2 regions of the Aestuariibius insulae genome follow, and region 1 is predicted to be linked to the other one. Evidence: riboswitches for the same ligand, from Rfam matches in the RefSeq annotation. Region 1 holds a riboswitch; the other holds the start of a gene.
The links. A riboswitch is a leader RNA that binds a small molecule or an ion and turns the genes downstream of it on or off. The one in region 1 is predicted to bind cobalamin.

Region 1 (4,418 bases):
CCAGCCTCCGCATGAGGAACTCCGCATGGCATCTCTTTCCCGATCGCTTCCGATCCTTGTCTCCACAACTATTCTGTCGACATCCGCTGCCATAGCGCAGCAGGCGGAACCTGTGGAATTGGGTACGATCACGCTGCGTGGGAAGGCGTATTACGGCACGTTCTTCGAGCCCATCGAAGGCTACGGGGCGCAAGGTAGTTCGACTTCCTTACGTACTGATGCCGATGCACTGGACACGCCGGCGGCATCGACGACGCTCACCCAGGACATCATCGAGGACGCTGATATCGAACGCTTGGACGAGGCGACCGATTTCATCCCCGGTTTCTCGCGCGGGAACAGCTTTGGTGGTACGCGCGATCGCATCATCAGCCGAGGCTTCGAGACTGATATTCTAATCAACGGCTCCCGTAGAGGAACAATCGGTCTAACCGATACCTATCGGGTCCAGCGCATCGAAGCAGTGCGCGGCCCGAATGCGGCGCTTTACGGCAGCGGAAACGGCGGGGCGCAGGTCAACGTCGTCACCAAGCGCCCCCTTTACGAACCCTTGCGTGAACTGACCTTTGAGTTGAGCGACCAGGACTTCACTGGACGGACGACGCTCGATATCTCCCAGCCGTTGAATGTCGATGGATCGCTCGCCTTTCGGCTCAACGCGGTTGCGGAAGGAGGTGAGAGCTTCCGCGATTTCGTGGACAACGAGTTCTACGCGATCGCGCCGAGCCTTCGCTGGGACGTCACGCCGAACACATCGGTACTCTTGGAGGCGGAAGTAACGCGGCGCAACGCCTTCTTTGACCGGGGCATCCCGGTAATCGACGGTAAAATCGTAACCGATATCTCAACCAACTTTTCGGAACCTGATGCGGGGCCAAACGATAACGATAACGATCAGCTGGCTCTGACCGTTCAGCATTTCTTTAACGACACTTGGTCTGTCACTGGACGGATCGGGTTCGAAAAGCAAACGTTGGATGGGATCGGATACGACAATCGCGCGCTTGCGGGGTTCTCGCTCCCCGGCGGTATCGGCGTCGATCCGACGATCCCGATGGTCGAGGGTGACACGATCCTGCGCAACATCACAGTTCGCGATCAGGAACGCCGCGCGGGCTTTGCGGACATCATCGTCAACGGCGAGCTGCGGACCGGCACGGTGACCCATGAATTGACTTTCGGACTCGACGTCCGCCAGTCCGATCAGGAGAACCGCGACGCCCGTAGCGCGACACTTTTTCTGTCGCCCGCCGACTTCGGAAATACGTGCTTGGTCAGCATATCGAAGCCCGTTTACGGCACCTGCGACGGATTGGTTGCCGACCAAAAAGTGAACCGCGACATTGAGGCGGACTACGTTGCCATCTTCGCGCAGAACCAGATCACGTTCTCGCCGCGTGTGTCCGCATTGGCTTCGCTCGGCTATGTCAGTTCAGAGATCGAGACGACCAACCTAGACACGGGCGACATCGATACGTTCGATGAAGACGACATCAATGCACGGCTAGGCCTGGTCTATAGGCTGCGCCTGGATACGGCACTGTTTGCAAGCTACGCCACCGGCATTGCCGCCGAACCCGAGCAGCTTAAGACCGACCCTCTGACCGGCGACACCGTACCACCGATCGAATTCGAAACGTACGAGCTGGGCGTAAAGAAGGAATGGGGCGACAGGCGCTTCGCGACATCGGCAACGCTCTTCCGGCAGGAGCAGACGAACATCCAATTCTTCGATCCCGAGTCTCTCGACATCGATCGAGCCTTGGCAGGAGGAGAACTGGAACTGTCGCGCAACGATGGCGTGCGGCGTAGCCAAGGTGTAGAATTCGAGGCAACAGGTGCGCTGACCGACAACCTGAGCGTGCAGTTCAGCTATACCTATATCGATGCAGAAATCAGCCGCGGCTACGAAGCGTCCGGAACCAGTCTTGCGGACGTGCCGCGCCATAAGGTCGGCGCACTGATGGCCTATGCTTTCGACGAAGGCAGGTTCGAGGGTCTGACCCTAGGGGGAAGCTACGTCTACGAGGCGAGCCGCCGGTCTCTGAACCTGGATCGAACGACCGTGATCGGAAACCCGGTGACCGGAAGCGTGGATCTGATCAACGAGATCGACGATCTCGGTAACGACGACATTCCGTCCTATCATCGCTTCGATGTCTTCGCTGAATACGATTTTAACGACACCGCGACCGGCTTCGTTCGCGTCGAGAACTTGACCGATGAAACGTACATCTCGAACCAGAACTTCATCTTCGACGCCCAACCCGGCGCGCCGCGAACCATCACGGCGGGCATGAAGGTTACGTTTTAAGCGGGAATGGTGTGGTTTTGCTTTGGTGCAGCCTTGCGTGGCGCTCGGAGCTGTTGCGGTCGGGTATCATTGAGTAACAGGGTCTTAGCCAACCCTTGCGAAACAGATTCGGATCATATCTGGAAGGCGTCACGCGCCCTACTTACTGCAATGTTTTTGTCAACATGCTTCGCTTCCTCTTGACCGCTCCCATAATCGCAGCGACGCTGTCTATGATGGTTTCCGAGACCCGCGAGGGTGGAGGGATGAAAAGGGAACACGGTGAGGCGTAGCCATCAGGCACCTATTCCGTGACTGCCCCCGCAACTGTGAGCGGCGAGCGACCCCGTGGACACCACTGGACCGATATGGTCCGGGAAGGTTCGGATGTTGCCGTGACCCGCGAGTCAGGAGACCTGCCATCGTGAACGCAATTCGACCAGGCGGGGCGTCTGGGCAGGAGGTCATGATGGTCCATACGGGCGACGCCCGCTCCGGTTTGCATGTCCGATGCCAGCTCCCGCGTATTCGCGGAGGGCGAAATGAACGTCACCGAACACCATTCCCGCAAGATCACGATCTGCACATCGTGCCGACACAAGGTCAACAATTGCCGCCCGGACCTTGAACTAATCGACCGTTTGCCCACGGTTCTTGCAATCGCAGGCAGGACAGTCTTGCAAGATTTCGAAATTTCAGGCGCGGTTTGCATAGCGGGCTGCGACCGGCCCTGCACCGCAGTGTATCACGCGACGGCCAAGGCGACACATCTGTTCGGCGACATCGATCCCGGGGTGGATATCGACGATCTCGTTGTTGTCGCGCGGCAGTACCGTGATCCGGCCGATGGCTGGCATTCCTCGACCGCGCGTCCAGGGAAGCTGCGGCGCACGACACTGGTTCGCGTCCCCGCGGCGCTGAACGTCTCTGAGGAGGGACCGGTCAAATGAGGTCTGCCGCCCTCCGGGTTGAGGGTCTGAGCTGGGCGCCGCGGCGCGGTACGACCGTGCTCCACCCGACCACCTTCGACGTGGCGCCGGGACACGTGCTAGGCGTCGTGGGCGCGAACGGAGCGGGCAAGTCCACGCTCCTGCGCATACTCTACCGCTATCTGCGCCCTACCACCGGGCAGGTACTGCTGGATGGCGTGGATATCTGGGCCATGTCAGCCCAAGATGTGGCCCGGTCCATCGCCGTCGTCCTGCAGGAACAGCCAGCAGACTTCGCCCTGACCGTGGGGGAGATTGTGGCCCTCGGGCGAACACCGCATCGCAGCGGGTTGATCTCGGCCGGGGACGGCGACGCGCGGATCGTGCGGGCGGCCTTGGCCCGGCTTGACCTCGCGGCCTTCGCGAACCGGATGTTCGGCACGCTCTCGGGCGGAGAGCGCCAACGGGTCATGGTAGCTCGCGCACTGGCGCAGGAGCCGCGCCTGCTGATCCTGGACGAGCCAACGAACCACCTCGACATTCGGCACCAGTTGGGAGTGCTGAACATGCTTCGCACCCTCGGCCCCACCATCGTTACTTCGCTCCACGACCTCAATCTGGCCGCGACTTACACCGACACGGTGCTGGTCCTTTCGGAAGGGCATCCGCTGGCCTGCGGGCTGCCGAGCGAAGTGCTGACGGAAGATCTCATCGCCCAGACCTTCGGCGTCCGCGTTCAGCGCCAGACCCTCGTCCCCAGCGGCAACGCGCACCTGACCTTCCATCTCTAACCTTCAAGGAACCGACTATGCGATCCTTCCTCTGCCTCGCGCTGCTCACATTGGCTTCTCCAGCTTTCGCCTATCCCGTCACCGTCCAGAGCTGCGATCGTGAGGTGACGTTCGATGCCGCGCCCACGGCGGCAGTCTCCAACGACGTCAATCTGACGGAGATGATGCTGGCGCTGGAGCTAACCGACCGCATGGTCGGGTTCACCGGCATCAACGGTTGGAATAACCTGGACGCCGCCATGCGCGAGGGCGTGGGTGAACTGCCCGAATTGGCGGAGAAATACCCTACGAAGGAGGTTCTGGTGGGCGCGGGCGCGGACTTCTACTTCGCCGGTTGGAACTATGGCATGCGCGTAGGTGGGGACGTTACGCCCGAGATCCTGGCACCGTTCGGTATCCAGGTTT
Region 2 (4,418 bases), on a different contig from region 1:
CGATCGATGAGCATAAAGGCAAGGCGATCCGCGGGTTCGAGAACCGGCCGGATCCGGCGGATCCGCCGAAGTGAAGGGCTCATAGGGCTTTTTCCATGAAGACGGAGGAGCCGTTCTCCTTGTACTCGCCAAAAGGGCCGCGCCGGGCATAGCCGAGGCGAGTGTAGATGCGGAGCGCGGCGGGGGAGGCTTCACCGGTCTCAAGGCGCATGAGGGGCAGGCCTTCAGCGGCGGCCTCCGCCTCGCAGGCCGCGATGATTGCGTCGGCGAGGCCGGTGCCTCGGTGGGCGGGATCCACATAGATGCGCTTGAGCTCGGCATAGCTGTCATAGGCGCCGTAGCCGCCGCAGGCCAGCGCGGCGCCGCCCCGACAGGCGATATAGAAGCGGACGTCGTCATCGATCAGTTGCTGCGGCGAGAAGGCATAGCGGAGATGCGGGGGATAGAGCGCGGATTGCTCGGCTTCGCTGCCATCGATGAGGCGGAGCGCGTCTGGATGAAGCGGGTCGATGCGGGTGACGGTTGTTTCGGTCATGAGGTTTGCGGGTCTGAGATCCGGTTATCTCGGGATGCGCGCGGGAATCGAGGTCCCGGGTCAAGCCCGGAACAACGGGGTCTGGGATGTCATGGTCAAGCTCACTGGAGGTCAGGCCGACAGCGCTTGGGTGATGGCCGTGCGGTCGAGACCCGCTTGGCCGATGACGACGAGGCGGGTTTCGCGCGGGCCGTCGAAGGGGCGGTCGTAATAGGTATCGATCCGGGGCCCGACGGCTTGCAAAGCGAGGCGCATCGGTTTGCCTGCCACGGCGGCGAAGCCTTTGAGGCGCAGGATGTCATGGGTGCGGATCGTCTCCGCGACCTGCTCGGCGAAGGCTTTAGGGTCGGCGATCTCGGGGCGGGTGACGACGAAGCTTTCGAAATCGTCGTGGTCATGGTGGTGATGGTCCTCCTCCCCGTCGTCGTCGTGGTGATGGTGGTGGATCTCGTGACGCGCCTTGGTGTCCGCTTCGGCTGCGGCGTGCTGGCCGAGTAGAAGATCGATCGGCAGCTCGCCGTGGGCGGAGCGGACGACGCGGACGGAGGGGCGGGATTTGGTGGTGAGGTCGGTCGCGAGCGCCTCGGCTTCGGCCTCGGTCAGAAGATCGGTCTTGTTGACGACGATCATGTCGGCGCAGGCGATCTGGTCGTCGAAAAGCTCTGACAGCGGGGTGTCGTGGTCGAGTTCCTCGTCGGAGCGGCGCTGGGCGTCGACGGCGGCGGGATCATGGGCGAAGCGGCCTTCGGTCGTCGCCTTGCCGTCGATCAGGGCGATGACGCCGTCGACGGTAACCTTGGTTGAGATCTCGGGCCAGTTGAAGGCGCGCACCAGCGGCTGCGGCAGGGCAAGGCCGGAGGTTTCGATGACGATATGGTCCGGGGCGTCAGGCCGGGCGAGGAGCTTTTCCATCGTCGGGATGAAATCCTCGGCGACGGTGCAGCAGATGCAGCCGTTGGAAAGCTCGAGGATGTCCTCGTCCTTGCAGGCGGCGTCGCCGCAGCCTTTGAGGATATCGCCGTCAACGCCGAGATCGCCGAATTCGTTGATGATGAGCGCGATGCGGCGGCCATTGGCCTGCTCGAGCAAGTTGCGGATCAGCGTGGTTTTGCCGGAGCCGAGAAAGCCGGTGACGATGGTGGCGGGGATTTTCGAGGGCATGGGCGCTCCGGATCGGAAGGGGGAATGCCCCGGCTCGGAGGCCGGGGCGGCGAGGCGCGGGGTGTCAGACGCCTGCGCTGAGGGCGGTGACGATGGGGCCTTCGAGGATTTCGAGGGCGAGGAAGGCGCCGACACCGGCGACGCCCGCGCCGATCAGGCGGGCATTGGTGGCGGCGGCGTCATGCGCGCCGAGGAGCGTTTTCGCGAGCCAGCCCGCACCGAGGGCGATGGCGTATTGGGTGATCGCAAGACCGAGGAGGTAGCCAGTGAAGACCGCCGCGGAGGCGCCGCCTTCCTGACCGGCGATCGTGCTGCCGAAGGCTGCGCCGTGGAAGAGACCGGCGGCAGCGAAGAGCGCGAGCATCGCGGTGGTGCCGATGGTGCGGCCCGAGACGAGGAGGCCGCCGATTGCCAGAAGGGAGATGACAACGAGCGTTTCGGTCAGCGGAATCACGGCGCCGAAGGAGGCGATGGCGCAACCGACAAGCATCGTGGCGATATAGGCGGCAGGGGCCAGCAGGCGGTTCGCCGTGAAGATCGCGGCGACGCCCATGGCGATGACGAAGAAGAGGTGATCGAAGCCGAGGACCGGGTGGCCGACACCCGAGAGAGCGCCATCGGCGAAAGTCTCCATCGGCAGGCCGCCAAGCGGATGGTGAGCAAGGGCGGGCGTTGCGGTCAGCGCGAGGGCGGCGGCGAGTAGTCTCTTCATGTCTGGTCCCCTTCGGATCCGGTGAAGGGGGTCTTTCATGGAAGGGCCTCGGCGCACCCGTAACAGGTGGTTTCGGCTGACCCCCACGGAACACCCCGTCCGTTTGTAGCAGTCCCGGAGCCTAAGCTCCGGTGCATGGCTGGTCTCCTGGCTCGCGGGTCGTGGCGGGCGGCCTGCCTTCCCGGGTTGCCCCCAGTGGCGTCGTTGGCGCGCACGCTCACCGCTTACAGTCGCGGGGGCGGCTGCGGCATGGGGCCTCCTGACTGGATCGGCCCGCACCGCATTCCCATTTGATCCCCGGGGCGGTGTGCGCCTGTCGCGGGGAACCATGCGACGACTTTTGTGCGCCTCGGGTGGCGGCACCGTCAAGCGTGATTCTGCGCCTTTGGTGCTTTTGGTCGCTGCGGGACGCTCCGCGGGGAGTATTTTTGGCCAGATGAAGCCCGTAATTTTAGGGGTAAACGCGATATCTTGTGGATAAGATGCGGGTTTGGGCCAGATTTGGGTCGGGGCCGTTGACTCGAGGGGAGGGCCGGAGTCAGTCTTTGCAGATAAGAAAAGACGAGGCAGTCCATGCGGTTTTCCAGGCTCAAGCTGAACGGCTTCAAGAGTTTCGTCGATCCGACGGATCTTATCATCGCGGATGGTCTGACCGGAGTGGTGGGGCCGAACGGATGCGGGAAGTCGAACCTGCTGGAGGCGCTGCGCTGGGTGATGGGCGAGAACCGTCCGACCGCGATGCGGGGCGGCGGGATGGAGGACGTGATCTTTGCGGGCGCCGCGACGCGGCCCGCGCGCAGCTTTGCGGAGGTCTCACTGGTCATCGATAACAGCGAGCGGCTGGCGCCGGCGGGTTTTAATGATGGCGATATGCTCGAGATCGTGCGGCGCATCACCAAGGATGCCGGGTCGGCCTATAAGGTTGGCGCAAAGGATGTGCGGGCGCGGGACGTGCAGATGCTGTTCGCCGATGCCTCCACGGGCGCCCATTCGCCTGCGCTGGTGCGGCAGGGGCAGATCTCGGAGCTGATCAATGCCAAGCCCAAGGCGCGGCGGAGGATCCTGGAGGAAGCGGCGGGGATTTCGGGGCTCTATCAGCGGCGGCACGAGGCGGAGCTGAAGCTGAAGGGGGCCGAGCAGAACCTGTCGCGGGTCGATGATGTGCTGGAGCAATTGGCCTCTCAGCTGGCCTCGCTCGCGCGGCAGGCCAAGCAGGCGGCGCGGTATCGCGAGATCGCGGAGGCGTTGCGTGAAGCCGAGGGGCTGCTGCTTTATCGGCGCTGGCGCGAGGCGGATCAGGCGCGGCTGGCGGCGGCCGATGTGCTGAAAGGGCGGTCGGTCGCGGCGGCTTCGGCCGAGCGGGAGGCGGTGTCGGCAGGGACAGCGCGGGAGGCGGCGGAGGCCGGGCTGCCCGCCCTGCGCGAGGAGGCTGCGATTGCGGCGGCGCTTGTTCAGCGGATCGAGGTCGAGCGGGCGACTTTAGAGGCCGAAGCGGAGCGAGCGGCGGCGGCGGTCGAGACGCTGACGGGGCGGGTCGCGCAGCTAGGGCGCGATATCGAGCGGGAAGGCGGGCTGAACCGCGATGCCGAGGAGACGATCGCGCGGCTGGAAGGGGAGGCGGCGGAGCTTGCCTCGGACAGTGCGGGCGACGAGGACCGGCAGACCGAGGCGGAGGGCCAGGCGCGCGAGGCGGCCGAGGTGCTGGCGGCGCGGGAGGCTGATCTGTCGGAGATGACGGAGGATGCGGCGCGGCTTGCGGCGCGGCACCAATCAGCGGAGCGGCTGGTCGAGGAGACCGAGGCGGTTCAGGCGCGGGCGCGGTCGGAGGCGGCGCGGGCGGCGGAGGTCGTGGCGACTGCGGGCGAGGCCGTGACGGTGGCGGCTGCGGATGCGGATGCGGAAGAAGCAGCGGGCCGTGCGGCGGTTGCGGCGGCGGAGGCAGCGGATGCGGCTTTGGTGGCCGCCGAGCAGGCGCGCGCCGAGGTGCAGTCGCGCGAGGCGGAGGCGCGG

Region 2: linked by a shared signal. The riboswitch ahead of AAD018_RS14685 (HupE/UreJ family protein) and the one ahead of AAD018_RS09465 (DUF1636 family protein) in region 1 are both predicted to bind cobalamin.

Annotation. Positions count from the first base shown of each region.
Region 1 covers NZ_JBFONW020000003.1:84,729-89,146, reverse strand. Annotated here, with positions in the region: gene AAD018_RS09470 (TonB-dependent siderophore receptor) at 26-2,314, shown strand; cobalamin riboswitch at 2,514-2,731, shown strand; gene AAD018_RS09465 (DUF1636 family protein) at 2,797-3,243, shown strand; gene AAD018_RS09460 (ABC transporter ATP-binding protein) at 3,240-4,013, shown strand; gene AAD018_RS09455 (ABC transporter substrate-binding protein) at 4,031-4,418, shown strand, end outside.
Region 2 covers NZ_JBFONW020000005.1:167,541-171,958, reverse strand. Annotated here, with positions in the region: gene AAD018_RS14700 (hypothetical protein) at 1-74, shown strand, start outside; gene AAD018_RS14695 (GNAT family N-acetyltransferase) at 80-535, opposite strand; gene cobW (cobalamin biosynthesis protein CobW) at 647-1,696, opposite strand; gene AAD018_RS14685 (HupE/UreJ family protein) at 1,761-2,408, opposite strand; cobalamin riboswitch at 2,529-2,754, opposite strand; gene smc (chromosome segregation protein SMC) at 2,982-4,418, shown strand, end outside.